3 regions of the uncultured Succinivibrio sp. genome follow, and region 2 is predicted to be linked to each of the others. Evidence: predicted binding sites of a transcription regulator. Region 2 holds the regulator's gene; each other region holds the start of a gene.
The links. Region 2 encodes sigma-54, which starts transcription at its own class of promoters, with help from an activator protein. Its sites were predicted from a motif close to TGGCACNGTTTTNGCTT; they were not measured.
Positions count from the first base shown of each region.

Region 1: QZU45_RS10085 (FlgO family outer membrane protein) is a predicted target of sigma-54. The motif match lies at 3,042-3,058, and genes of this name have one in related genera.
Region 3: flgF (flagellar basal-body rod protein FlgF) is a predicted target of sigma-54. The motif match lies at 4,434-4,450, and genes of this name have one in related genera.

Region 1 is NZ_CACVSS010000087.1:70-6,609, reverse strand. It holds gene QZU45_RS10100 (AAA family ATPase) at 1-769, opposite strand, end outside; gene flgN (flagellar export chaperone FlgN) at 975-1,460, opposite strand; gene QZU45_RS10090 (LPP20 family lipoprotein) at 1,470-1,922, opposite strand; gene QZU45_RS10085 (FlgO family outer membrane protein) at 1,935-2,942, opposite strand; gene QZU45_RS10080 (flagella assembly protein FlgT middle domain-containing protein) at 3,089-4,246, shown strand; gene QZU45_RS10075 (AMP-binding protein) at 4,238-5,647, opposite strand; tRNA gene QZU45_RS10070 (tRNA-Arg) at 5,735-5,811, shown strand; gene QZU45_RS10065 (IclR family transcriptional regulator) at 5,817-6,540, opposite strand, start outside.
Region 2 is NZ_CACVSS010000014.1:198-11,916, forward strand. It holds partial or broken gene QZU45_RS03360 (transposase) at 1-187, shown strand, start outside; gene QZU45_RS03365 (AAA family ATPase) at 200-1,447, opposite strand; gene QZU45_RS03370 (RNA polymerase factor sigma-54) at 1,585-3,174, opposite strand; gene lptB (LPS export ABC transporter ATP-binding protein) at 3,201-3,926, opposite strand; gene lptA (lipopolysaccharide transport periplasmic protein LptA) at 3,945-4,463, opposite strand; gene lptC (LPS export ABC transporter periplasmic protein LptC) at 4,429-5,007, opposite strand; gene QZU45_RS03390 (HAD family hydrolase) at 4,994-5,566, opposite strand; gene QZU45_RS03395 (ATP-binding cassette domain-containing protein) at 5,909-6,715, shown strand; gene mlaE (lipid asymmetry maintenance ABC transporter permease subunit MlaE) at 6,715-7,488, shown strand; gene mlaD (outer membrane lipid asymmetry maintenance protein MlaD) at 7,502-8,041, shown strand; gene QZU45_RS03410 (ABC transporter substrate-binding protein) at 8,054-8,668, shown strand; gene QZU45_RS03415 (STAS domain-containing protein) at 8,688-8,936, shown strand; gene yjgA (ribosome biogenesis factor YjgA) at 8,940-9,503, shown strand; gene QZU45_RS03425 (DUF2750 domain-containing protein) at 9,538-9,918, opposite strand; gene uvrA (excinuclease ABC subunit UvrA) at 9,927-11,719, opposite strand, start outside.
Region 3 is NZ_CACVSS010000043.1:1,183-12,901, forward strand. It holds gene flgA (flagellar basal body P-ring formation chaperone FlgA) at 1-109, opposite strand, end outside; gene QZU45_RS07440 (protein-glutamate O-methyltransferase CheR) at 644-2,374, shown strand; gene flgB (flagellar basal body rod protein FlgB) at 2,506-2,922, shown strand; gene flgC (flagellar basal body rod protein FlgC) at 2,935-3,402, shown strand; gene QZU45_RS07455 (flagellar hook capping FlgD N-terminal domain-containing protein) at 3,626-4,321, shown strand; gene flgF (flagellar basal-body rod protein FlgF) at 4,488-5,237, shown strand; gene flgG (flagellar basal-body rod protein FlgG) at 5,251-6,039, shown strand; gene QZU45_RS07470 (flagellar basal body L-ring protein FlgH) at 6,066-6,785, shown strand; gene QZU45_RS07475 (flagellar basal body P-ring protein FlgI) at 6,857-7,921, shown strand; gene QZU45_RS07480 (proline--tRNA ligase) at 7,983-9,707, opposite strand; gene QZU45_RS07485 (hypothetical protein) at 10,064-10,318, shown strand; gene QZU45_RS07490 (FAD:protein FMN transferase) at 10,417-11,505, shown strand.

The DNA.
Region 1 (6,540 bases), on a different contig from region 2:
CATTTTCAAAACCATTCTCTATAACCTGTCTTAAATCATGAGCAAATTTAAGCAGCTTCAGACACATATCTTCATCAATTGAGGGGTACATACTACGGATCATGGCTTTTTCAACATTTAATTTAGGATAAGACATTTCCATAAATCTAAATCTATCTAAAAAAGCCTGATTAAGCAGTCTGACTCCATTATAGAATCCGCTCAGATCTCCATTTCCCTTTGAATTTGCAGTTGCAACCACGCGAAAATTAGGATGTGGTTTAATGATCTCTCCCTGATTGGCAACAATAGTTAGATCTTTTCCTTCTAAAACATCATTCAGTACGGTTAAATCTCCAGGAGACATTAAATCAACCTCATTTAAGATCAGGATTTCACCATACATCATTGCTCTGGCAAGAGGGCCGTATTCATATACCAGTTCTCCATTTTTAATTGAGGAATGACCTATAAGCTCCAAGGATTCAGATTTATTTGAAAGGGTAATCTGTTCTACAGGCCAATTAAGTCTTGCTGCAACCTGAAGCACAAGAGATGTCTTGCCGCAGCCAGATGGCCCGCTTATATAAAGACAGTCTTTAAATGGATGGACCAGAAACAGTAACAAATCATTCAGACTGTTAAGTTCAAATACATAATCAGAATCAAAATTAGGAATATGAGCAGTGTAATTTACAGGACTAAAGTCAAAATCAGAAACTACAAGCTTATCATTACCAAAGATATTACAAAGATTAACCAACCCCATCATCTCTCCATTTTTTTTCATTTCTTATTCTTAAAGGATTTCCTTAAAAAATTTATCTGAATAATAAATGAGAAATTTTTGGGTATGCATTTAACCTATTCAAAATTTGTCAGAATTCGAAATAGCTGATTGATTTGTAAGATATAAAAAAATTTAAAAGAGATGGCAGGAGGATAATAAAATTACAATAGTCCTGACAAAAGCAAATCAGGACTATCCAAACAGACTAGGCAGAAACGGAGACACGAAGTGGTGCTCTTGCTGAGGCGCTTCCCTTGCAGTTATAGGTTTTATTGCAGGTAACCAGATCGCGAGCCTCAATCAGCAGAGCCTGAAGTTTATTAGAAGACTGCATGCACATGGTTATAAGTCTGCCATTGACCTCATTTCTGAAATGACATTTCTTCATCTTGTCTTTGATAATCAGTACCTCGGCACTGTATTTGGTCTTAAGCGTCTGAACCTCAGGATGAAGCTTTAACTTCTGATCATTTGACTGAAGCTTTAGCATAAGATCTGACTTTTCAGTGGATATTCCCTGCAGAAGCTCAAAATGTCTGTCCTTTAATGCCATATATTCTTTGCTGATAACCAGTTCAAGGCTATTAAGTACAGCATTCTGCATCATCAGATAGTCTTTTATTGGTTTTACAGCAGGAGCCTGATTATTAGGAGTTATTTTTTTGAATACAAATCTGTTTGCTGTTTCCATAATCTCCTCCTAAAGAGCTCCGCGCATATCATACATATCGTATACCACACGGGTATCAAGCTCGACTTCTGTTGCATATGTGTCACCCATAGCATACTGTCTAATAACTCTTGCTCCGTGAATAAAACCATCAACCTCGGTATTTACATTATTTGAGGTTTCAACACTGTTGCTGTTAAGAGAATCCTTTGCACTAATATAAACGCCATTTACCTGCTCGGACAGTTCTCTATATGCTTCAATCTTAGATGCGCGCATCGCTTTTATCTGCTTCATCTGAGAAGTTGCTCCTGGCTGTCTTGAAATTGACGCATACCCGGTAGCTCTTAATACAGGGAAAGCGCTAGGCTTTTTCACCCCAGAATCAGTAAAGCTTAGATTTCTTGTCAGAAAAGTTGAAGAGCAGGAGGTCACTGCCAAAGACATGGCAATTGCGACTACAGCTATCTTTAAAACCTTCATTTTTCGCCCCTCCTAATCACTTACTCTTGAATAATGACTCTCGTCATGAACGTCTCTAGTTAGTCTATCCTTGTACATATAGGATTGTGCTGGATAGATAACAGAGGATTTACCCGATGTACCGATTGAGGATTTTTTCTTCTCGTACATATATCTCTCATAATTTCCGGTAGATGTTCCAGGAACTTTTGCTCCTTCCACATAGTACTTGGAATTAAAATCCTTCTTGTCAGTTGTATAGTAGTTATTTATAAATTCATCTTCCTTTCTCTTCTGAACTATTTTCTCCTGTTCTGGAGTCAGAGTAGAGCTATATGAATAGGATGAAACGTGGACACTGCTAACAGTATCGGCTACCCCATTACCAGTCTTCTTAGTACTGTTAGGAAGATAATACAGATAAGATGTGGTACCGTTGATTGAACAGTTTTTCTCCCCCGTTCTGTAGCAGTAAGGAAGTCTTTCATAAGGTATAAAACCGGTTGAAGATCCGACAACAGTTGAATTTGACATATTAATGATACGTCCAACAACTACAATACCTTTATCGTTTCGTGTAATGGTACCAGCCAGAATGTGACGTACCATCGCCTGACGGGCAACCTTCTTCCAGTTACGGGAGAATACAAACTCACCATCCTTGGTAATGGATATTGAACCTGTTAGTTTGTAATCAAAAACCTGGATACCTCTGCGGTCAAGCTCATGAACAAACATTTCAGCCATTGATCTGCCTAAATATCCTGCATTCTCATATGTATCAGTGTCAACAAAAGATGTTACAGCAACTTTTGGAATTGACGGATTTCTGACAGATCCTTTACCGTTAGCTGCATCAATTGCCTTCAAATCAGCAATCATTGTGGCATATAAGGTATCAGCCATTTCGGATACAGTCTTACTGATCTCCATGCCTCTCTGCTCATATACCTGAGCTCCTCCATTGCCACCAGGGGCAGGATTTGCCGTACAGCCAGAAATTGCAATCAATGCTGCAACACTTAGCATTTTTAATAACATTCTCTCCATCCTGACCTTCTTTTGTACGTATAATCAACATATTACTGCAGAAAGAATTTCGTTATAAAAATAACGATTTCTAAAATCTTGGTGTGAATAATGCAATTTCAATGCCATATGACAAAATTCAAACATCTGAGGTTTATATGAAGTTTTCTAAAATAGCAAAAGTATCTGTCACTTTATTTTTAGCTTCGATATCGCTTCAGTCATACGCAAGCTGGCAGGTTGCCACAGGTATTGGACAGAATCGCGAGGATGCGGTAAATGATGCAATTCACAATCTGCTGATGCAGTCAGGAGCAGATATAAGATTAGAACAGTCATACAAAAGCGGAGTTCTAAATGGAACTTCCTATGGACCTGCCTCACAGAATATAATCAAAAAGCTGGTTGTATTGGAAACACAGCACACCCTCAACAGAACCACCGTAACTATTAAGGCATTTATTGACGATAAAAAAGCTAAAGCAAAATGCTCTGGCTCAACTGTTAACAAGTCCATATTGCCTCTGTCATTCAAGTATGCTGACTCACAGGCTTTCCAAGGAGCTTTAGGAATTGAAGATACCAGCAAAGAACTGGATAAAATGCTTTACGATCAGCTGAATAACTCAGCAACCTTCAATACACGACCTGTACTAAGAATGAATGTTGTAAATGACAATGGCAAAAATGTTCCAAATAAAAATAAACTGGACAATCTTAAAGCCATCTCAACACAGTACGGCAGTCAGTATATTATTACAGGAACCATAAATTCCCTTAGCAAATCAAAAGTAGGCAATAACGTTATAACCAATATGCTGTTTGTCCCAACCAGAACAATAAATTTTGATATAGAAGTTTTTGATGCAATAAACCAGCAGATAATCTTCCATAAAAACTACTCTGGAGAAACCGACTGGCCTTTTGATTCAAATGAATTTTTAGACTTACGCTCAGACAGATTTAGAGGTTCTGATTATGGTCAGCGACTATATGATCTGACTTCAAGTGCAGCGAAGGATCTGGTAAGAGAACTGCAGTGTGCGCCTGTATCGGCAAGGGTTATTGATACAAAAGGAGATGATGTTATCATCAACATGGGAAGTGATAACGGGCTTAAGAAAGATATGAAATTCTCTCTGGCTCAGTCATCAAATATGATCAGTTCAGTTGGAACGGAGTACGAAATTCATGAGAATGCAAAGGGACTGTATCGTGTTACTGCTGTTTATCCTCACTCAGCAAAGCTTAAGCCACTTGATCTGCAGAACAATACCCTAAATGTGGATGTTGATGATATAGTCACCTTAGAGTAAATCTTTAACAAGGTTATGGTAGAGGATCTTTCCAGATTCATTTTTAGGAATTTTCTCTACCACAGCTGTTTTTATAGCATTGTGATTAAGCCCTAAACGTTCCTCAAGAAAAGACCTGACGGCAGAAGCATTACCATCTGAGAGCATACATACCATAATCAGATCATCTCTTCCGATAACAGCACATTCAAGCTCAGAAAACCTTTCCTTTAAGCTAAACTGAACTTCGTCAAGATTGACTCGGTTACCAAACACCTTGATAAATCTATTGTTTCGTCCAGTAATATAAAAATAATTATCCTCATCAAAATAGGCTAAATCACCGGTGCAGAGTCTGCCGTGTCTTTCATCTCCTAAAAAGAGCTCCTTATATCCATGAGCATAGCCTAAAGTTACATTATCCCCCTCATAAACAAGTTCACCTTCTACGTTACACTTATCTATTACATTGCCATCTGCATCAATAAGATAATATTTGCCTCCTGGTATTGGACCACCGATAGAACCGGGTTTGTCCAGACATTTCTCCCATGGAAGATACCCCATTCTTGAAGTAGCCTCACACTGACCGTACATTACAAAAAAATGTCGATTAGTTTCAAGGGCGTATTCAGCAAAATACTGCTGCAGTTCCACAGACAGTTTACCTCCAGCCTGAGTCATTGTTTTTAAAGCAGGGAGATCCATTGACGGAAACCTTAGTCGTTTGAGCATCTCATAGGTATAAGGAACCCCGCTAATAGAGGTAGCCCCGTATTTCTTCATAAAATCCCAAAAATCCTTCTGCATAATTGACTTATCTGTCAGAAGAATTGTTGCGCCAACTTTAATATGGGAGTTTATTACCGATAAACCAAAGGTGTAATGCATTGGAAGAGAGGTTATGGCTCTCTCTTTTGAATGTAATTTCAAATACGAGATAATCGATTCCGCATTTGATTTGATATTAAGATAACTCTGTCTTACATATTTTTGACTTCCGGTAGTTCCAGAGGTTGTGAGCAGCAGGGCCAGATCTGGATATAATTCGTAATCGGACGGATAGTCTGTTTTTAAAAGAGAATAATCATATAAGCTGAAGATTTCAGGATATTCAGAAAATTCAGAGCACATCTCCGATGGCAGCCACAGATATGACGGATGATAGCAATTGAGAAGATGTTTTTTCTGCTCAACATTCAGGGCAGAACTTACCATCAGAGGAACTGTTTTTATGTCAAGAAAAGAGATATAGCCAATAAAAGAGCCAAGGGTATTTCTGGCCAATTGCATCACAAGAGATCTTGATTTAAGGTGAGAACAAAGTTCATTTCCATAGGATTTAAGACCAGCATAGGACAGCTCATTTCCCCTGTCATCTATAACTGCAGTATTCTCTGCAAATCTATCTAGATCCCACATAAAAACCTAAAAACTTAACAAATTCAACAAAAAACAAACTACTACACCAAATATACTGTATAATGTTTAGCTGTTCTTTATGAAGCTGTCCCTGTAGCTCAGTTGGATAGAGCGTTCGCCTCCTAAGCGAAAGGTCGGCGGTTCAATTCCGCCCAGAGACGCCATAAAGTCAGAGCATTAGCCCTGACGAAATAGAGATAGAACATCTCTTCATCAAATCAATAATTGAACTCAGCTTTGCGGTTGTAAAGTTATTGATAGTTCCTACCACCGATATTGCTCCAATAAGATGATTATCCAGATCAAAAATCGGCACAGCTATACATCTTAGTTCAAGTCCGACCTCAGCATTATCAAAAGCATATCCTCGGTTTCTGATCTGAGCCAGTTCCTTGCGTAGTGCCTCTGGAGTAGTTATAGAGTTAGCTGTAGCAGGAGTGTAATCCAGGGTTGTTACAAGTCTTTCTCGAAGCATACTGTCCTGATAGGCAAGAAGACACTTTCCCAAGGCAGAATGAACAAGCGAAACTTCTGCTCCTTCTCTGGAGAGAATTCTCATACCTGATTTTGAACTGGTACGTTTTAGGACATAATAGGCCTTGTCATCATCCATTATGCCAAAATGAACCGCAAGACAGTCCACAGATGAAATAAGCTTATCAAGATAAGGAGAGATCATCTCCTTGAGATCAAGAGAGTCTGAGGCAGAATTGCCCAAAGATACGAGTTTCATCCATAGCTGTACTGTCTTGTCAGAGTTCTGTCTTAAAAGACGAAGCTTAACCATATCATCTACAAGAACATAAACAGAGCTTCTTGGAAGCCCTGTAATAGATATAAGTTCTGAGATTGTACAGCGATGATGTTTTTGAAGAACCTCAAGTATATTAAGA
Region 2 (11,719 bases):
ATATGAATGTCCTGAATGTGGATTGACAATAGATCGCGATCTGAACGCAGCGATTAATCTTAGACAAAAGATAAAAATCGTAGGGGAAGCTATCTCCGAACTGAAGCCTGTAGAGCTGACGGCTCTGTTATCTGATTTAGCAATAAATGGGATAACAACCAGCAGTGTTGAAGCAGGAATTTGGTAAAAGCCTATAAATTTATAGCTTTTTATATATTTTTATAGGTTTTTGTAGATCCAAACTAGCGGAGTATATTCCTGGATAATTCTGATTGTCTTCAGTTATGTTTCTGAATTCTTTTCTAATCTCTTCGTTAGGAATGTGAACAGCAAAAATTTTGTCGTTATCAATACCTTTTAGTTCTGAGTCAGGAACAATCGCTAGATAACCCAAATGAATCAGAAGAGTTAAAACATCGTTCTTGGTTTCAAAGGTTGTCATATCATTGTGGAATTTTGCAGTATTTACAACAACCTCATTACCTGCAATAAGTTTTACAATCTCGTCTCGAAGTCCTTCCATATTTAAATCAATATATCTGCGAAGACTCTCAAATGTTTCTGTCTGTGTCCAGTAACTAGAGAACTTTTTCCTTTGAATTGCTTTTACAACAGAATTTGGATTATAAAGATGCAGTGATTCATCAAAAGAATAGCCGTCATACCATTTTTTCATGGTATTAACATCAATCTGGTATGTATCGCAAAGATTGATAACTTCATCCTTTGTAAAGCCAATATATGATGCATATTCACCAGGATCAGTCATTGAATATTCATCAAACATATTAAGCGCACTGTGAGAACCGTATTTCTTGATTGGAAGAATACCTGTCATGTAGGCTAGAGCAACATAGCTCTGATCTTTTAGTAGGACTATTAGATAATCCAGGTATTTCTTTATTCCTGTAGCATCAGTTTGCTTCTCTCGCAGGATGCAGTCCCATTCATCGATAATGAATACAAAACCTTTTTTGATCTGTTCGTTTCCATCATTTGATTGCTGATAGACACAGTCTAAAACATCGTAAAGTTCTGTAAATTTACTTACATCAATTGAAGGGTACTGTTCGCAGATTTCCTCTTTTATAAAGTTATTCAGATCGTTCAGCATCTGATCAATATCATTTTTGGCTCTGGAGAGAAAACGCTGCATATTGATAAAGATGGTGTTGTATTGATTCAGGTGTTTCTTATATGAATCTGATTTTGCTATTTTTAGGTTATCAAATAGAAAGGAACTGTCTGTATCTTTTGAATAATAGGCGCAGAGCATATTTGCAGTAACTGATTTTCCAAAGCGTCTTGGTCTGCTGATACAGATGTATTTCTGGGTGGTACTGATATTTTCATTTAGAATGGCAATGAGATCTGATTTATCAATGTATATCTTTGCATTTAATGATTCTTGATATTTTTCAAATCCTGGATTTAAATATGAAGCCATTCCACTATCTCCTGCTTTTATTCTCTATTCTAGCAGATTCTTCTTGCTTATCAGCAAGCAGAGTATTGGGGCTTTAGATCTGGAGCCTTTAATATTATTCAAATTATGCTGAGAAAGAATAACTGCAAAAATAGCTCTTAGATCAGCTTCTTTCTCTGCGAGGATGATTCAATGCCTAAAGCCTCTCTGTATTTTGCTACAGTTCTTCTGGCAACATTCATTCCTTTCTCTAAAAGCAGTTCAGACAGTTTGCTGTCAGAGAGTGGCTTGCGAGGATTCTCACCTGCAATCAGATCTTTGATGAAGGACTTAACTGCAGTTGCGGAAGCGGCACCGCCGTCATCGGTTCCTACAGAGGAGGAGAAGAAGTACTTGAGTTCGAAGGTGCCCTTAGGGGTATAGATGTATTTTTCTGTAGTGATTCTGGAAATAGTGGACTCATGCATCTCAATTTCTGTTGCCACATCATTGAGAACCATTGGCTTCATTGCAGATGGTCCTTTGTCCATGAATTCAGTCTGGTGAGCAACAATACAGCGGGAAACCTTCAGTAGGGTCTCATTACGCTTTTCAAGGCTGGATATAAACCAGTTTGCCTCCTGCAGATGAGATTTAAAGAATTCCTTCTCCTGAACTGTTCTGGCCTGTTTTGAAAGCTGACTGTAGGCTTCGTTGATCCTGATGAGAGTATTGGCTGAGGAATTCAGTTCAGCTGTATAGTTGCCATCTGATGTCTTTACAACAATAACATCCGGAATAACAAAATCGGTTTTTTTGGAAGGGGCAAAATTACCTGGTCTTGGGTTCAGCTTCTGCAGAACCGCAATGATTTCCTTAAGAACATTTTCCTTAATGGACATCTTCTGACAGAGACTTCTGAAATCTCTGTTGGAAAGCAGATCTGAGTATTCTGAAATAACTTTGATGGCCAGATCTCTGTATGGGGTTGAGCTGTCCATTTCATGGAGCTGAATCAGCATACACTCGGCAGCATCTCTTGATGCCACTCCCAGCGGATCATAGTGCTGAACAAGCTTTAGAATTGCTTTGACATCATCTAGAGTGGTTTCAGGATCATCTTTCTGCACTGAGCTTAGGATATCCTCAAGTGATTCGGTGATATAGCCTGAGTCATTGATTGCATCAATAATATTCATGGCTATAAGCTTATCAGTTCCTTCAAGAGGGGACATCTCCAGCTGGAAAATCAGGTGGTCTCGTAAGGTTTCTGTGGTTTCACCCTCATAGATATCGTTGTTCTCTATGGCCAGGCCTTTGGAGCTCTTGTTGATATAGTCATCGTTACGGATTAGCTCATCTTCTTTAACAGAGGTGACGTTGTTTTCTTCAACAGCTGTATCCTCGTTTGAGGTACTCTGACTTTCTGATATGGATGAAGAATTGGAATCTCTGAAAGGATCGAAATTCTCGTCTCCATAATTGTCATGTTCAATCATGGAGTCTGAGGTATTGCTTGCTGAGGAATCGTTGTCGAAGGGATCAAAGCCGTCGGAATCTGACTGCTCTTTTTCCTCAAGAGCTTCTAATGACTCGTCATTTGAGTCAGAAGAGACTTTCTCTAAAAAGGGATTTTCTTCAAGAACCTGCTGAATTTCCTGCTCAAGCTCAATAGATGACAGCTGCAGCAGCTTGATAGCCTGTTGCAGTTGAGGCGTCATTGATAATGTCTGAGTCTGAGCTGTTCTTAATTGCAGCGCGTTTCTTATTCCTGCCATAAATCCCTTATGTTTTATTACATTGAGAAGTCTTTTCCTAGATATACATCCTTTACTTTTGTGTTGCTTAGAACTTCGTCCGCAGTACCCTGCGCGATAATCTGTCCTGCATTAACTATATATGATTTTTCACAAACATCCAAAGTTTCACGGACATTATGATCTGTAATTAAGATGCCGATCCCTCTATTTCTCAAATGAAGGATAATCTCTTTAATATCGTTAACTGAAATAGGATCAACACCTGCAAAAGGCTCATCCAGCAGAATGAATTTAGGATCAGCGGCCAGAGCTCTGGCGATTTCAACACGGCGTCTCTCTCCACCAGACAGGGACATACCGGAATTGTCTCTTAGTCTTGCAATGTTGAATTCTTCTAGCAGCTCATTAACCTTTTCTTCACGCTGAGCCTTTGTCAGATTAGGTACAAGCTCCATAACGCCCATCAGGTTCTGATAAACAGTAAGCTTTCTGAAGATGGAGTTTTCCTGTGGAAGATAGCCAAGACCGGCTCTGGCTCTGGCATGCATAGGCAGAGAGGTAATATCCTTGCCGTCGAGAATGATGTTTCCGCCTTCAGAGGAAACAATACCAACAATCATGTAGAAGGATGTTGTTTTTCCTGCTCCGTTAGGACCTAAAAGGCCAACGATAGAACCGCTCTCAACATCTAGGCTGACATCTGAAACAACAGTTCTTTTCTTATAGGTTTTCTTTAAATGTAAAGCCTGTAATATACTCATTCTTATTTCCGGTAGGTATTATTTTTTCAGTTCCTGAGGCAGGAATGTGCTCTGTACTCTTCCGCCCTGGCTGTTTTCATTTGATGCTTTTAACTGTCTTGTTACAGTATTGTACTCAATTCTCTCGCCATCAACATGAGAGTTGTCTTGCCAGATTGTAGCTCTACCGATAAGGATCAGCAGATTCTTCTCTGGCAAATACTGAATAATTGATGACTGAGAGTGAACCAGCTTGCCGTCATCCTGGAGCTGTTTAAAGGTCGCAGGTTTGCCGTAGGCTTTAACTTCCTGGAGTTCACCCTTACTGTTTCTGGATAACTCAGCCTTATCAGCATGCAGTTCCATACTGCCCTGAGTGGCAACTACATCCTTGATAAAAATAGCTTTGTTGGATTCAAAATCTGCAATCTGCTCCTTTGAGATAATATTCAAAGGCTGCTCAGTATCGTCCTTTAATGCATATGCGCTTTGTGATGCAAGGGCTATCATCAGTAGAACTAACTTAGTCTTTCTTGCTCTTTGGATAATATGTAGCATGTGGTTTTCCCTTATAACTCATCACATTATTTGATAGATTGAATTTAAAATTGGTGCCTTCGGTCTGGAACACATGTCCGTAAATGGTTACAAGATCTTTGGAGGTTACTTCATCAGTTGCAAAGCTGTAGACAAGATTATCTGCAGTTGCCTTGTCGATGACTGCATCCTTAAAACCAGGATAGATGACTACATCGCCATTTACAATGGCGTAGTCATTGGACTTCATTTTGCCTTTCTGGCCCTTAAGATGCCAGATATTAGGATTGTCAGCATCCTTGTAGTTGTAAGCTGTGATCAGCGGATCATCAAAATGGTACATATTTCCCTGATCGTAGAATTCTGTTCTGCTTGCAATCATGGTTCTGGTTATTTTTCCTGTTTTATCAAACAGGGTTCCGTTAGAGTCTGTTGCAATAAATGTAGGCAGCCCAGACATATCCTTAACTTCCTGTGTTTTTAAAGTTAAGGTATAAAGGTAAATGGCTGACGATATGAAAGCAAAAAGTACCGTAATCAGTATCGATTTTTTAGTAACGTTCATCTACAAATCCACCATCCGGATTCAGGATCCCCTTTGACATTAAAATCAGATCGCACAGTTCTCTTACTGCACCATAGCCTGCATTACAGGTAGTTATATAATCAACCTGTGATTTGATGAAAGGATGGGCATCATGGGGACAGACACTTAAACCGGCAATTCTGAACATTGGCATATCATTGAGATCATCTCCGATGCATACTGCCTCATCCGGAGATATATTCAGTTTTTCACATAAATTTGTCAGGGCAGTGTTTTTTGATTTCTCTCCCTGAATGATGTGCTGAACCTTGAGATCCTGCATGCGTCTTGCAGTCAGATTTGCCTCTCTGCCGGTGATAACTGCACACTCGATTCCTTCTTTAACCAAAGTATGGATTCCAAAACCGTCCTTAGTATTAAATCTTTTTAACTCTAGATTTTCATTGTCATAGATAATGCCGCCGTCAGTTATGGTTCCGTCCACATCAAATGCCAAAAGCTTGATGGTTGACAGACGGGTCAGAAATTCTGCGTCAACTTTTCCATAGCAGGTATTAACGGTAGTAACTTTTTTCATATTATTCCGGTATTTTCTTTGGATAAAAATCATCCAGATGTAAAAATAAACTCAGTACATTTTTCAATGTACCAACTTTAAGTTTAATTGATAAATTAAAGACTAGAAAAAACATGCGTAATTATAACAACTATTAATGTGATTTTGCGACCAACAATATTCATATTGTTGTCTCTATATATGGACAATTTCGCCTATACTGAATTTATGTGCCTTATTAATTTGGTACAATGCAGGTATCATAAGAGATTAATTTTGAGTATTTTTATCGGGTATCTGTTTTTTACCTATACTCTGATTAAATTCTCTGTTATCCGTATATAAAAAAAATTAAATGTGTTTATGAGTGAAATCCTAAACGAAGATAGTCTTATTAAAGTTAATAACGTATCTTTCTCGTATGCCAGTAAGCAGATTTACAAGAATCTGTCGCTGAATATCCCTAAAGGAAAAATTACAGCGATTCTCGGACCTTCAGGTACTGGTAAAACTACGATCCTAAGACTGATAGGTGCACAGCTTGTCCCAGATGAGGGGACAATCGAATTTGACGGCATCAACGTTCATTCACTGAAAAGAAATGAGCTTTATGAACTCAGAAAAAGAATGAGTATGCTTTTTCAGAGCGGAGCTCTGTTTTCAGATATGAATGTTTTTGACAATGTCGCTTTTCCTATCAGAGAACACACAGCTCTTCCTGAAGAGTTGATTCATGATGTAGTTTTAATGAATCTTGAGGCCGTAGGAATGAGAGCTGCTGCCTATCTGTACCCTTCAGAGCTTTCAGGCGGTATGGCACGACGTGCCGCACTTGCCCGTTCTATTGCTCTGGATCCTGATCTCATCATGTATGATGAGCCTTTTGTTGGTCAGGATCCTATTACCAAAGGCGTACTGGTTAAGCTTATTGCTGATATCAACAAATCCTTAGGCAAAACTTCAGTTGTTGTAACACACGATGTGAAAGAGATACTCGAAGTTGCCCACTATGTCTATATTCTTTCGGAAGGTTCGGTTTTAGGAAGCGGAACTCCACAGGAGATTGTAAACAGCAGTGATCCTAGAGTTATTCAGTTTATTCAGGGCGATTTTGATGGTCCTTATGCTTTTAAACTAAAAGGCTCTCAGAATTATATCGAGGAGCTGTAATGTTAGAATTATTTGGTATTTTAGGAAGATATGCGTTGAAAAAGATCTCCTCTTTAGGGAGATCTACAATCATTTTTCTTCATTCAATCATAGCGATACCTAACCTAAAAAAATCATTTCCTTTACTGATAAACCAGATTTATTTTGTTGGTGTTCAGTCCATCATTATCATTCTGGTTTCAGGACTGTTTATCGGAATGGTTTTAGGTCTGCAGGGCTTTAATATCTTAAAGGATTTTATGGCTACAGGTTCTCTGGGAACCCTTGTGGCTCTGTCTATCATCAGAGAGCTTGGCCCTGTGGTTACCGCACTGCTGTACGCAGGTAGAGCAGGTTCTGCACTGACAGCTGAAATTGGTCAGTTAAAGGCTTCTGAGCAGCTTTCAGCCATGGAAATGATGGCGGTTGATCCTCTCAGACGAATCATTGCTCCAAGATTCTGGGCCGGTCTTATCAGTATGCCTATTCTCTCGTTGCTTTTCTGTCTTATCGGTATATATGGCGGAAAGCTTGTTGGTGTTGACTGGCTTGGTATTGACGATGGTATTTTCTGGTCAGGTATGCAGGCCAGCGTCGATCTTACAGAGGATCTGGTTCCAATGATTATCAAAGCTGCAGTCTTTGGTTTTGTCTGTACCTGGATTGCTCTTTTCAACGGTTATGACTGCCGTCCAACTTCTGAGGGTATCAGTAGAGCTACCACCGCTACAGTTGTGCAGTCATCATTAGCGGTTTTAGGTCTGGATTTTATTCTTACAGCATTAATGTTCTAGTAGGTAATTAGTAATGAAATATTTAAAAACAGAAATCATGGTTGGCATTTTCATGCTGTTAGGCATTATCGCTGCATGTGTTCTTGCTCTGCAGGTTGCAGGTCTGGTATTAAATTCCAAAGCAGAACTGTATACAGTCTATGCCAAGTTTGAGAATATCGGTTCATTAAGATTACGTGCTCCTGTCAGAATCGGCGGTGTTGCCATCGGCAGAGTTACCGCCATCAATCTTGATGGTGAGAGTCTGACTCCGGTTGTAAGTATCGGTATCGAGAAAAAATTTGATAAAATCTCCAGCGAATCAAAAGCCAGCATTCAGACCTCTGGTATTATCGGTGAGCAGTATATTGCCATTACTCCAGGCTTCTATGATGAGGATCTTGGAACCACCTATCTTAAGAATGGTGATTACATCACCGACACCGGTTCAGCTGTCGTGCTTGAGGATCTGATTTCAAAGTTTTTATTTAATTCCTCACAGGATGCCGAAAAATCAAAGGCTAGTGCTGCAGAGACAACCACAGATTCAAACACTGATTCAACTAAGGAATAGGGTAGTTTTACTATGAAAAAGATTATTGCGCTTTTATCAGCTTTTATCGTTCTTATGTTCAGTTTCACCGCTCAGGCAAATTTTGACATGAGCAATCCTTATCAGCTGGCAAATGATGTTGCTGTAAATACCGTCAAGGAAATTAAAGCCAACAAGGATAAGATTTCTGACAATGCTGTTTCCGAGAAGATCATTCAGGATAATCTGTTCCCTTATATCGACATCAAATATGCAGCCTACAAGGTAATGGGAACCTCTCTTAAGACTCTTTCCAAGGAAGACAGAGAGAAGTTTACCAATGCATTTGAAAAATACATGAAACAGAGCTTTGTTTCAGTTCTTTCAAAGTACACCAATCAGGAAATTGTTCCTTCAGAGGTAAAGAGTGTTCCTGAAAGTGAGTCTCTGGTTTCTGTAAAGATGATTATCAGAGAGAGCGGTAAAAAGGATTTAGAGCTGGTTCTGAAGATGCGCAAGAATTCAAAGACCGGTGAGTGGAAGGCCTTTGATCTTATCGGCGAGAACATTTCCATGCTGGATGCCAAGGTTTCAGAGATTTCTCCAATCATTAAGAATCAGGGCGTAGATGCAGCCATTGCAAAACTGAATTCAACAGATAACAAATAAGCAGAGTTCCTGGTGGGTTATGGATAATCTTACAGAATTAACCTTTACTACTGTGCCAAAGCTGTGGAAACAGCGAGATGAAATCTTCAAGAATTCAGTTTTTGATATGCAGAATATCAGAAAGATTGATGCGGCCGGTGCTGCCTATCTGGTGCAGTGGGCCAAGTCTTTAGACAGTAAAAAGATTAAATTGCTTAATGTTTCACAGACTGCAGTAAATTTGATCACAACTTATAGACTTAATGAGATTTTAGAAATCAAGAAGTAACTTATGGCAGAACAGAAACATTTTGAAGGCTTTGATGCCGCCCCTGCAGAGGAGAGCCGCAGTGCTCACAAGCGAGAGGCTCAGGCAATCAGAAAGCTTGTGGAAAAGATAGCTGATCTTGGTGATCAGAGCTTTAAATCCCTGGTTATTCCTCAGGATGTCAAGGATGCTCTGATTATTGCAAGAAAACTCAAGCCAAAATCAGATGAAAGACGCAGACAGCTTCAGTATGTGGCTAAGCTTCAGAGAGCCTATGACGACTCTGATCTTGAGCAGCAGGTTAATATGCTGGGTGCCTCATCAAAGGTTGATCCTAATGCCCTAAAGCTTGAGAAGTTAAGAGAGAAGCTGATTACCGGAGGAATTGAGGTAGTTAACGCCTTATGTAATCTGGCAGCTGAAATTGACAGAAACAAGCTTAGAAACCTGGTTAAGAAGGCCAAGGAAGAATCCGCTAAAATCGAATCTGAGGAAGTGGCAAAGCCTAATTCCAGAGCTTTGTTCAAATATGTCAAAACTGAACTTGCAAAGGCAAAGGTTCAGATCCCAGACGACCTCATCAAGTAATCCTGATCTGACGTCTTTGCCTTTGGTGAAGACGTTAGAATTCTATAGGTGATTCTACAGAGAAATCCTTATCTGAAATCGGCATAAAGCCAATCAGTACATTCTGCTGCTCACGGAAGGCTGGAACCCATTTCTCGTTCCAGACCTGAGTGGTTACAAACTGAGGCTTGAAACCTTCCATGCCGTTTTTCTCAGCATAGCCTGCAGCAAGTTCCTCATGTGACCATACAGGAAGAATACTGAAAATGTTATGATCCTCATCTTCCTCTGTATCTTCAAGAATCAGTGGGCCTTCGCTATCAGCAAGAATGTAGAAGCCATTTTCTTCTTTGGCAACTCTCATAAACATTGCCTGTCTGTATTCTGCATTTAGAGACTGGATTGCCTCATATTCTTTTTCTGTAAGTTTTGCCATATAGTCTCCTAATAGCCTCTTTCTAGTATTGGTTTTAAAAACTGCCCGGTAAATGATTCTCTACATTCACTGACCTCTTCAGGAGTACCGCAGACGATTATATTTCCGCCGTTACGTCCACCTTCAGGTCCTAGGTCGATAAGATAATCTGCAGACTTGATTACGTCAAGATTATGTTCGATTACTATAACAGTATTTCCCTGATCTCTTAATCTGGTCAGAACATCCAGTAACAGTCTCACATCTTCAAAGTGCAGACCTGTAGTAGGCTCATCAAGAATGTAAAGAGTCTTACCGGTAGCCTTCTTTGACAGTTCTTTAGAGAGCTTGATTCTCTGAGCTTCACCGCCTGAGAAGGTTGTAGCAGACTGACCTAGGGTAATGTAGGATAGGCCCACGTCCATCAGTGTCTGCAGCTTAGATGCGATGGAAGGTACTGCCGAGAAGAACTCTAAAGCCTGCTCAATGTTCATGTCCAGAACATCGGCGATAGTCTTGCCTTTATATAAAACTTCAAGAGTTTCTCGGTTATATCTCTTACCGTCACACTCTTCGCATTTTACATAGACATCAGGCATGAAGTTCATGGAAACCTTGATGGTTCCATCGCCCTGACAGGCTTCGCATCTACCTCCCTTTACGTTAAAGGAGAATCTGCCAGGAGTATAGCCTCTTGCTCTTGATTCAGGAGTTTTTGCAAACAGGTCTCGTATATCAGAGAACAGTCCTACGTATGTTGCAGGATTGGAACGAGGAGTTCTGCCGATAGGACTCTGATCAATACAGATGATCTTGTCAAAATGCTCAAGTCCCTCTATCTCTCTGAATGGAGCTGGATCATCATTTGCTGTGACTCCGTTTAGTTTACGCTCGGCAATTCTGACCAGGGTATCGTTAACCAGTGTTGATTTGCCAGAACCTGAAACGCCTGTTACTACCACGAAGCATCCAACAGGGAAGGATACGTCGATATTCTTGAGGTTATTGCCGGTACATCCCTTTAAAGTCAGGAGCTTTGATTTCTTTGGTTTGATTCTTTTCTTTGGAATTTCAATGCGTCTCTTGCCTGAGAGGTATTTACCGGTCAGGGAGTTTTCGCATTTTTCAATTTCATCAACTGGTCCCTGAGCGATTACTTCGCCACCGTTGATTCCGGCTGCAGGACCGATATCTATAATCTGATCTGCAGCTCTCATGGTATCTTCATCGTGCTCTACAACAATAACTGTATTGCCGATGTCTCTCAGATTCTTCAGGGCATCAAGGAGCTTTGAGTTATCCCTCTGATGAAGACCGATACTAGGTTCGTCCAGCACATACATAACACCGGTCAGACCTGCACCGATCTGACTTGCCAGCCTGATACGCTGGGCTTCACCTCCGGATAGGGTTTCAGCTGAGCGCGACAGAGTCAGATATCCAAGTCCAACGTTTATCAGAAATCCCAATCTGGCTCTGATTTCCTTTAATACTCGTGAGGCAATATTCTTTTCCTGCTCTGTAAGCTTTATTTCGGAGAAGAACTGATAGCACTCCTGTATTGAGTAGTTATTAATCTCTGGTAAGGATTTATTGTTAACAAATACGTTGCAGTATTCCTTCTTCAGCCTTGCGCCATGACAGTCAGGGCAAGGCAGTGGTCTCATCAGTTTTGAAATATAGACTCTTACATACTCAGATTCGGTTTCGCGTGATCTTCTCTCGTAATTAGGAATAACACCCTCAAATGGCTCAAAGCTGGTCTGGGATTTCTTTCCTCCAGAGTAGACCATTTTCATAGGAATGGCTGTAGTGCCAGTTC
Region 3 (11,719 bases), on a different contig from region 2:
CTACATTTGAAAGAAAATCTGCCTCTGCCTGAGTTGCATTGGCAGTCAAATGGAAAATAAAGAGTCCCCACAAAACTAAACAGGATATTTTCTTTATAATCTGCAGCACCGGATTTTCCTTGTTCAGAAAATGAATATTCTTACTCAGATAATAGCATATTCTAGCCTTGCAGACCGTATTAAAAGGCACAGTTTTTAAATAGAGAAAGAATGTGTCTGATATGATTTTTGAGTAGCAGTTTCAGTAAAGTTGGAGTTATCGCACTTATTTAAAAATAATAGTGTTGCCGGTGTGATTTAAGCCGCAAAATTTTTAGATTTCTTTTGTTTACTCTGATTTGCAAATTATTCTTTATTGTATATGGTAGGCAAATTGCCACAGATGAGGTTGCCTTTTTCTCTTTGAAAAGACTGAATTGTTTTGCTGTTTTGTTGATAATCAATAAACGGCTAAGTGTATTTTGTGCTTAAAAATCAAATTGATATTTTTATAATTAAAATTTTTGTCTACAATAAGGCTTTTTGCTTATTAATATCTGTTTTTTATAAAAAAACGCTATTTATTAACTATAATAAAGATCACTGAACATTTTGATTTATAAAATGTTTTTGTTTCGTAATTATATGTAAAGGCATGGATGAGATGACATTTACAAATTCAAATAATAACAACAGTGAAGGTAAGTTTTCTAAAACATTTTCTTCATCTTTAGGTTCACCAGCCTCAACTTCTTCAACTAGCGGTAGTTCTTTTGGAACTAATGCTGGGACTTCCACAAAACCATCAACTTTTACAGCCGGAACTGGTTCAACTTTATCCACTGCAGCTGCTAAGCCGGCAGGTTTTGGTGGAGCGACTGCTTCGGCAGCATCACAGTTTGCTGCCGGTAAAACATCTGTACCTGGTGCTTCTTCTGCATTTTCGTCAACTGCTCAAAGCAAGACCGTGCCTTTAACTTCTGTAAGCAGTGCAACTGCTGCCCGTCCTGCAGCTTTGTCTCCAAGTCCTGTTCCTCCAGCACCTGCAAGTGCTTCAACAGCTTCTGCTGCTGGTTCATCCATGGCAAGACCTTCTACTTTTGGAACCGCTCCTAATGCATCTGCCACATCAGCGGCTACAGCTACAACAGCAAGACCTTCTGCATTTACAGCAACATCAACTACAGCTGCAAGACCATCTGCCTTTGGTACTACAGCGCAACCATCTTCATCTGCCGGTGCCGCAACTCGTCCATCTGCTTTTACTTCATCGACAGCAGCAACTGCTTCAGCCGCTTCAATCGCTGCTACAAGGACTTCATCCTTCACTTCAACAGTCTCTACTGCTGCAAGACCTTCTGCATTTACGGCGACATCTGCCACTTCGGTCTCAGGAACTTTAGGTTCAAGAACCTCTGCTCCTGTCAGCTGCGATGAATTTGCAAAGAAATTTGCTGAGACAAAGGCTGCGCTTTCAACTGCTAAAAGATCATCTCTGCCTTCAGGTTCTTCTGATGCAGGAAATGCTCCTGCTGTTTCTCCTGGTCAGGAGGTTACTGATGTTCAGTACAGACGCTTTGCTGCTTTTATTGAGGAAAAATGCGGTATTGTTTTAGGTGTCGGCAAACAGTATCTTGTTAACAGCCGTCTGTCCACTCTTCTTTCAAAATTTCGTATTTCAAATGTCGATGAGCTTATTAACAAGGCAATGGAGAATACTCCTAATAACAAGATTCAGGATGCTGTTATAGATGCGATGACAACTAACGAAACCTTATGGTTCCGTGATACCTATCCTTATACAGCTTTAGAGCAGTTCATTCTTCCAGAGCTGGCTAAGAAAGGTAAGTATCCTGTCAGAATATGGTCAGCAGCATGTTCATCAGGTCAGGAGCCTTATTCAATCGGTATCGTGGTTCAGGAACAGATGGCAAAAATGATCCATATTGATCCTAAACAGACTCAGATCATTGGAACAGACCTGTCTCCTGAGATGCTCGCTACCTGTAAGCTTGGTCAATATGATGTTCATGCATTATCTAGAGGTTTATCTGCAGAGCGTAAGTCTAAGTTCTTTAAACCAACCAGAAATCCTAACATCATGCAGATTGATCCTAGAGTTAAATCTATGGTTGAATTCAGACCGATGAATCTGCTTGGGTCATATGCGCTAATGGGTAAGTTTGACGTTATTTTCTGCAGAAACGTGCTGATTTATTTCTCAAATGACGTGAAGGCTGAAATTCTGCGCAAGCTTACCATGTGTTTAAATCCAGAGGGGTATCTGATTCTAGGTTCAACTGAAACTCTTGTGGGCGTTGCAGATAAATATGAAATGGTAAGACACAGTCCAGGTATTCTTTACAGATTGAAACCTCAGAAATTCGCTTTCTAAGATTGAAATTAACTTCATTTGTTAAAAAGAGCGCTATCAACTTGATTGGTAACGCTTTTTTTTATGGCATAAAACTTGCTCATAAGTATTTACAAAAAAAATAATATTTTTTTGACAATATGGTGATGAGTATGGGTATCAGTTTTGATAAAGCTTTTGGTGTTTTTCAATACACAATGGGTATAAGAAATCAGAGAGCTGAAGTTCTTGCAGGCAATCTTGCAAATGCAGATACACCTGGATTTAAAGCACGTGATCTCGATTTTGATATCGCTTTTAAGAATGCAGCTCATGTTCAGATGGAAGAACCTTCTGACATGGTTGTTACTAATGCAAAACACATGAAACACAGTGCAATTGAAGATGAACCAGAACTTACCATGAAGTATCGCATGCCTTATCAGGCTGATACCGGTAATGGTAACACAGTAGAGGTTTCTACTGAGAGAATGAAGTACGTGAACAATAATCTTGAATATCACGCTACACTCCAGTTTTTAAATGGAAGAATCGCAAAACTTAAAAGTGCATTAAGACCTGCAATGTAGTTGAGGTGTAAGATGGGAATTTTCAGAATACTTGATATTGCCGGTACAGCAATGAATGCTCAGTCTGTTCGACTGAACGCTACAGCTTCAAACCTTGCAAACGCAGAATCAGTAAGTTCATCTGTAGAAACTACCTATAAGGCAAGACGTCCTCTTTTTTCTGCAGCTTTTGATGAGGCAATGCAGTTTGAGGTTTCTGAAGGAGGAGCAGTTGATCCTGCAACAGGTGAACCTTATGGAGTAGGTGTAGCCCTAAAAGGCATTATTGAATCCGATGCTCCTACAATCAAGGAATATAATCCAAATCATCCTCTGGCTGATGAAAATGGCTATATCTATAGACCAAACGTAAATCCAGTTGAGGAAATGGCCGATATGATCAGTGCAAATCGTTCATATCAGACTGCTGTTCAGATGGCAACAAGTGCAAAGAAGATGATGCAGGCAACGCTGCAAATCGGTACCAATCCTAATATGTAATTTTGTTAATTAACCTATACTCAATCCATAATAATCTGACAATGAATATTCTTCTGTCGAAGATTCTTGTCAGATTTTTTGTTATCAGAATATTCTGCAAATTTATTCTCTGAACATTTTTTCAGAAAATAATAAAATATCTTGCTAATTGAATCGTATATGGTAACATTTAGTTAACCGGCAAAGTTTGCCGGTATGGAAAAAAGGTTTGGGGGATAGTTTTATGTCAGTGGATTTCGATTTCAGTTCGGTCGGTAAAACATCCGGTTATATTAAGCAGCAAGAAGCCACAGCAGCTGCCAAGAAGGATAATAATGCACTTGATCAGGCAGACTTCCTGAAACTGTTAACTACCCAGTTAAACAATCAGGATCCTTCCTCTCCTGTGGATAACAATCAGATGGTAAGCACCATGTCTCAGCTTTCCATTGTTGAAAACCTAACCACTATCACCAATGGCATGGACAACATTGTAAATTCCATCTCCTCAAGTTCAGCTCTGTCTGCCTCAAGTCTGGTTGGTAGAAGTGTGCTGGTTGATTCTAGTACTGCATTCTTTGATGGCAATTCTCCACTTGTGGCTCAGATTGATGCTGGCTCAGGTGCATCAGATGTTAAGGTTTCAATTCTGGATTCAGCTGGTTCTATTGTATCCAGTTTCTCCGCCGCATCAGTTGATGGTGTAACAGACTTCTCATGGGATGGTGTTATGGATGCCGAAAGCGGCGAAATGTTCCCTGCCGGCAAATATACTGTGATGGTATCCGGTATGCAGGGGGGCAAGGAAGTCAATTTGCCGGTTAAGACATATGGAACAGTTGGTTCTGTAGTTTTAGGTAACAATATAAGTGATACTAAACTGAATATTCTTGGATACGGTGAAGTTTCACTTGAAGACGTCGGTTCAATTTCTCTTTAAATTTCGATTTGTTTATCTATCAAGAGTTCTCGTTCTGAGAACTCTTGTCAATTTCCTGTCAGCTTATTTTTAATCTTTTATTAACTTTCTGATTATAAAGCAAAATATTAAATGGCATGTAATTTGCTAATACCTTCGTAATAATTGTTTTTATCCGGAGGTACAGATGGATAAGTTATTGTGGGTTGCAATGTCAGGAGCTAAGGAGAATTTCCATAGTCTGGCTGTTCGAAGCAATAATTTAGCGAATTCAGCAACCACTGGTTTCAAAGCCGATTTTGAAAACAGCCGAGCCATGTCTGTATTTGCAGATGCTTATCCTACTCGTGCATTTGCTATGACCGAACGTCCTGGCTATAACATGCAGGGTGGTGCAATAGAGACCACTGACCGAGAACTGGATATCGCTATAGATGGTGACGGTTTTATTGCTGTAAACGATAAGTCTGGAAGTGAGGCTTATACCAGATATGGAAGCATGGAGATTGATGTTGAAGGTAATCTTCGTACTTCAAATGGACTGAATGTTTTAAACGAGGATGGTGAACCAATTGTTCTTCCGCTGATGCTTGCTGATATAAACATCAGTAAGGATGGTGTGATCTCAGGAAGACCTCAGGGCGGTGATTCTAATGTAATTGAAGAATATGCCCGCATAAAACTGGTTCGTCCCGAGAGTTACAAGGATATTGAAAAAGGTTATGACGGTCTTTTCAGAAGAATTGATGGCACACCTCTTGCACAGGAAAATACAGTTAGAGTAAGAAACGGTATGTTAGAACAGTCTAACGTTAACCCAGTTGAAGAACTGACAAACCTGATTAGAATTCAGCGACAGTACGATGCAACAGTTAAGCTGATGGAAACCGCTAATCAGATGGATGAACGTCAAAATACTCTTTTGACATACGAATAGCAAGGAGAAGATTATGATTCCGGCATTATGGATTAGTAAAACAGGTTTAGATGCGCAGCAGACCAATATTTCTGTAACCTCTAACAACCTTGCCAATGCTTCAACCGTTGGTTTCAAACGTGGCAGAGCTATTTTTGAAGATCTGCTGTACCAGAAGATTAACCAGCCAGGAGGAAGATCATCTGCTGACGGATATCTGCCAGAAGGTCTGATGATTGGTGCTGGTGCAAAGGTTGTTGCAACTCAGAGACAGTTTGGTCAGGGTGACGTTGAAACCACCGACAACTCATTTGACCTGATGATTCAGGGCAGAGGTTTCTTTGAGATTGAGCTTCCAGACGGTACAACTGCTTATACCAGAAATGGTCAGTTTACCAAAAATGAGGAAGGTACTATTGTGACCTCTGGTGAAGGCTATCCTTTACTGCCTCAGATTCAGGTCCCTGAGAATGCGGTATCACTTACTGTAGGCCGTGACGGACAGGTGTCAGTGGTGGTTGCAAATGAGAATACCAGTCAGGATTTAGGACAGATTACTGTAACTGATTTTATCAACCCAACAGGACTTGAGTCCATTGGTGACAATCTGTTCCTTGAAACTACAGCATCAGGAGCCCCTCAACAGGGAATCGGTGGTGAGGACGGTATGGGCATCATTCGTCAGAATATGCTTGAAACCTCTAATGTTAAGGTTACAGAGGAACTTGTAAATCTGATTCAGGCTCAACGAGTCTATGAAATGAATTCAAAGGTGCTGACAACTGTTGATTCAATGATGGGCTCACTGATTCAGTCTGTATAGCATTTGATTAGAGGAGGAGAGGGGAAATGAATAAGCTTGTACTGATTGGTGCAGTTGTAAATGCACTGCTTCTTCAGGGCTGCGCTCTGGATACATTCTCGCCAAAGCCAGATGATCCTAAGTATGCTCCAGCAATGCCTGAGGAGGATTATGCAAATGTGATTCCTACTGGAGGAATCTATAATCCTTATACTCTGAATAACGGAATGTATTCAGATACCTCTGCTCACAAAGTAGGTGATATTATTTCGGTAAATCTTGAAGAGGCAACTTCTGCTAGCAAGAATGCCAATACTTCTCTCACCAAGAACAACCAGAATAATTACAACGGTATGAATCTGGCTTTTGGTACTGATGATAACACTCTGAATAAATATACAAACAAATACATAAACAGGTATAACCCAACCTTAACCTCCAATAATTCAAATACCTTTAATGGAACTGGTAAGGGAAGTCAGTCCAACAGTTTAAAAGGTCAGATTTCTGTGAGTGTAGTTAAGGTTTATGCAAACGGTAATCTGCAGGTACAGGGTGAAAAGTGGCTGATGCTTAATAACGGTAATGAATACGTTCGTGTTACCGGCCTGATTAGACCATCAGATATCAGTTCTGATAATACTGTTTCATCACAGCGAATAGCAAATGCTAGAATACAGTATGGCGGAACCGGAGATTTTGCAGATACTCAGGAAAGAGGTTTCTTCTCAAGACTGTTTAACAGTGCCTTTAATATATTCTTCTAGTATGCAGGAGAAAGGCTATGAGACTATTAAAAGGATTATTTAAATACATTGTGACGGGTGCTGTCATTTTTATGACAGCAGCTTCTTTCCCTGCTCAGGCTACGCGATTGAAGGACATAGCCTCGATACAGGGAATTCGTGATAACCAGCTTTTAGGCTATGGTCTGGTAGTTGGTTTGTCAGGTACTGGTGAGAAAAACTCCAAGTTTACAGAGCAGAGCTTCCGTTCTATGCTGAATACCTTCGGTATAAAGATCAGCGAGGGCACTAGCCTTAAAATCAAGGATGTCGCTCCTGTAGCAATTCATGCTACTATGCCACCCTTTGCCAAGGTTGGTCAGACTATTGATGTTACTGTTTCTGCTATTGGTGAAGCTGCCTCTTTAAGAGGCGGTACACTTCTACAGTCTATGCTTAGAGGTGTAGATGGAAATGTCTACGCTATTGCTCAGGGCTCTCTGGTTGTAGGAGGTTTAGGTGTAGAAGGCGCTGATGGTTCAAAGGTAACCGTAAATACTCCTACTGTAGGAAGAATATCAAATGGAGCAATTATTGAGCGAGAGGTTCCTGATAATTTTTCAAATACAGACTCCTTTGTGTTCAATCTGAATCGCTCAGATTTTACTACAGCCAAGAATGTTGTTGATGCTATTAACGATATGTATGGAGATGGAAGCGCTATTGCAGAAGATTCAACCTCTATACGTGTAAGTGCTCCAAGAAATCCTGCTCAGCGAGTAGCTTACCTTGCCAGTCTCGAGAATCTTGATATTCAGCAGGGAGATGATTCAGCTAGAATTGTAGTTAATTCAAGAACAGGAACCATTGTTATCGGCAGCAATGTAAGATTAAAGCCTGTTGCTGTTACACATGGTGGACTGACTGTAACTGTATCTGAAGATCCTAGAGTTTCTCAGCCAAACAGTTTCTCTCAAGGTCAGACTACTGTAGTTCCTGATTCTCAGATTAACGTTGAGGAGAAAAAGGGCAAAATGTTTAAGTTTGATACCGGTGCAACCTTAGACGATCTCGTTCGTGCTGTTAATCAGGTAGGGCTTGCTCCTGGTGATCTGATGTCAGTTCTTGAGGCTCTGGATAAAGCCGGGGCAATAGATGGAAAACTTGAAGTGATTTAGTAAACAGAAAGTAAAAAGCCTGAGAAAAAAAATCTCAGGCTTTTGGTTAATAAAATAAATTCTAGTTTTCAAACTTTGACATGATTGTCTTTAGAGCGTCTTTAACAGGGATAGTTTCCTTATCGCCAGTCTTTCTCAGCTTATACTCAATCATGCCATCCTTAAGGCTCTTTTCACCGATGGTGATGATGTGAGGTATGCCCATCAGCTCAATATCGGCAAACATAACACCAGGACGCTCGTCTCTGTCGTCGTAAAGAACCTCAACTCCAGCCTTCTGAAGATCTGCATAGAGGGTTTCGGCAACATCCTTAACCTCCTGTGACTTAGATGGCTTGATGGCGATAATCGCAACCTTGAATGGTGCAATAGCTTCTGGCCAGATAATACCTCTTTCATCATGGTGCTGTTCTATAACAGCTGCTATGGCACGGGTAACACCGATACCGTAGCAACCCATGATCATTGGTATATCCTTGCCGTTCTCATCTTTAACAGTAGCTTTCATTGCTTCTGAGTACTTTGTTCCCAGCATGAAAACCTGACCAACCTCAATACCCTTGCGCAGGTGCAGAGTTCCTTTGCCGTCTGGGCTAGGATCTCCGTCTTCCACATTACGCAGATCAAATACCTCATATTTTGGAACATCTCTATCCCAGTTTACGTTGATCAGGTGGAATCCGGTTTTGTTTGCACCGCATGCGAAGTTAGCCATTTTATCTGCAGTTCTGTCCACAAGAATTCTGCCTTTAAAACCAACAGGACCAAGAGAACCGGTATGAGCTCCGGTGAAATTGTTGATCTCTTCCTCGGTTGCCATCTCAAGAGGATCTGCTATGCCAGGGATCTTTATAGCTTTAACTTCATTTAATTCCTGATTGCCGCAAAGACATAGCATAACAAGTTCGGTTGTGCCGTCTTCCTTCTTATCACCATGTACAATAAGACTCTTTAGAACCTGATTTGATTCAATTCCTAAAGCTTTTGCTGCCTCATCTACGGTATGACAGCCAGGAGTTGCAACCTCTGAATACTCTGCACCAGGAGCAGCTCTATCGTAGGTAGGTGCAAGAGCTTCTGCCATTTCAATATTGGCTGCGTATGATGAGCCGTCTGACCAGGCAATAGTATCCTCACCAGCTTCAGCAAGAGCCTGGAACTCATGAGAGTGGTTACCACCAATGGAGCCGGTATCAGCCTCTACAGGTCTGAATTCCAGTCCCATTCTGGTGAATACTCGTGAATAGGCATCATACATATCCTGATAGGTTTTGTTCAGAGATTCTTTATCCATATGGAATGAATAAGCATCCTTCATTAGGAACTCTCTGCCTCTCATAACACCGAAACGAGGTCTGATTTCGTCTCTGAATTTGTTCTGCATCTGATACAGGCAGATTGGCAGCTGTCTTGCTGATTTGATTTCACGTCTGGCGATGTCAGTAACAACTTCTTCGTGGGTTGGACCTAAAGCGAATTCGTTCTCTTTTCTATCTTTAAAACGGCACAGTTCAGGACCGTACTTTGTATATCTGCCGGATTCCTTCCATAAATCTGCAGGCTGAACCATCGGCATTGCAATTTCTAAAGCACCGGTTTTATCCATTTCTTCACGGACGATATTCTGAACCTTTGATAAAACCTTCATTCCTGTTGGCAGCCAGGTATAGATTCCTGATGCAACCTGTCTGATCATTCCTGCGCGAAGCATTAAACGATGGCTTTCAACAGCTGCTTCCTTTGGATCTTCTTTTAATGTAGAAATTAGAAATTGACTAGTTCTCATATTTAATTAGCGAATGGCTCTCAATTATTATGTGAGAGGAAAATTCGTCTCCGTTTTATACAATTAAAATTAATGGTGAGCAGTATATCATTTTTTGACCCTGATATCATTTCCGAAAAAAGCGGATTTTTTCCTTTTCTGCCTCATTTGTGCGTTTTTACTTTAAGATTTTTTCTCAGACTTGCTAGAAAAGATAAATGCTATAATCTACGGTGCTGAGAGTTAGTGGAATATATTTGTATTGATAACTCTTTTCGGGAGTTCTCTTTAAGCAAGTTAACCTGCAGCCATATTCCGGAAAAAGAAAAATTTTCTTAATCTGGAACTTTTTAATCTTATGTAAAGGATTTCCCTGTATGGTTTTTATCGCAAGTTTTGTTATTTTTCTTTTATTTGTTCTAGCGTTATCTTTGGGGCTTATCTTCAGAAAAAAGCCTCTTATCACCGAGGATGAGGCTACTGCTGCTATTATGGGAGATATTGCCTGCTCCACCTGTCAGCAGATGTGTGCAATGGCAGGAAGAACCAAGGTTTCTAAGAAAGTTAAAGACAAAATCAAGTGTAATGTTAATGAACTCAACGAGGTTGAAATACCTCACAAGGATGTATAACTAACATTGTCTCTCTACAGGAAGCCTCCCCATCTATAATGGTGGCGTTTTGTTGAGCTTTTTTACAATTCACCATTCTTTACCGAATAAGGATTTTTATGAAACGAAATCGTCTTATTTTTTCTACAATCGCCTGTATCATGTTAACTTCTGTTCTTAGTAGCTGTGATGAGCGCAGTGTTTCTAATCTTTCCGAGCAGAAAGCTACTGTTTCCACCAAGGTTCAGGGAAAGACTATGGGAACTTTTTATGCGGTAAATGTGGTGGGCGGATATAAAGGAGGAGAAAGTGCTCTTACAGATCTTGCTGAAAACTGCTTTAAGAAGATCTGTGATGAGATTTCTACATTTGATAAAAACGCAGAACTGGCAAAATTCAATGAATTTAAATCAACAGAGCCATATGAAATTTCTGCTGATTTATCGAAGATAATTCAGGATACCGTTTATCAGGGACGAAGAATTGATGAGGCTACAGATATTACTGTAGGTCCTCTGGTTAACCTGTGGGGCTTTGGAATCAGCAAACGTAATGACAGTGCTCCAACGGAAGAGCAGATTGCGGAGGTCAAGAAGTTAGTCGGTTTTGATAAGTTTGAACTCCGTTTTGATGGCCAGAAGAGTTATCTTGTTAAAAAAGATCCGAATGTTCGTCTTGATCTTTCAACTGTAGGTGAAGGTCTGGGGGCGGATGCTGTTGCCGAGGAACTGATTAAACAGGGCTATAAGAATTTCATGGTCAATGTGGCTGGAGCCTCAAGATCATACGGAGTTAATGCAGAAGGCCGTAAATGGAAACTTGGAATTGAAGATCCAACCTCACCAGCTCCCAAGCTTTTTGTTCCTATCTGTGCCTTAGACAAGGCTGTAGCTACAGCAGGCTCCTACCGAAACTTCTTTAAGGACGAAAAGACCGGTACTGTTTATTCCCATGCAATTGATCCTAAAACTGGCTATCCTGTATCGCATAATACCTTATCTGTTACTGTTATTTCTGACAGTGCATTTGAGTCTGATGCCCTAGATACAGGACTTTTAGTACTTGGGGCTGATAGGGCTCTGGAATGGGGTGAGAAAAATAACTATCCTCTGGCAACCATTGAGTACAAGGATGGTAAACCAGTTATGCGTCACACCAAGCAGTTTGAGCCATTCCTAAAGTGCGGAACTGAAAACAAAGCAAACTAATTCTTTTCTTACCATTAGATCCTTCCTCTCCTCTTTGTTAGGAGAAAGGAGGATCTTGCAGCTGTCAGGTTTCTGTAATTTCGAATACAGAATCAATTACCTCGACAATTTTCATGATATTTTCTTTTTTCCATTGTTATCCTGCATATTCTTCCTTTGCAATGAAAATGTAGCCTCTTAAGGTCAAATTTTGGGGGCAAACATTACTGCTTTT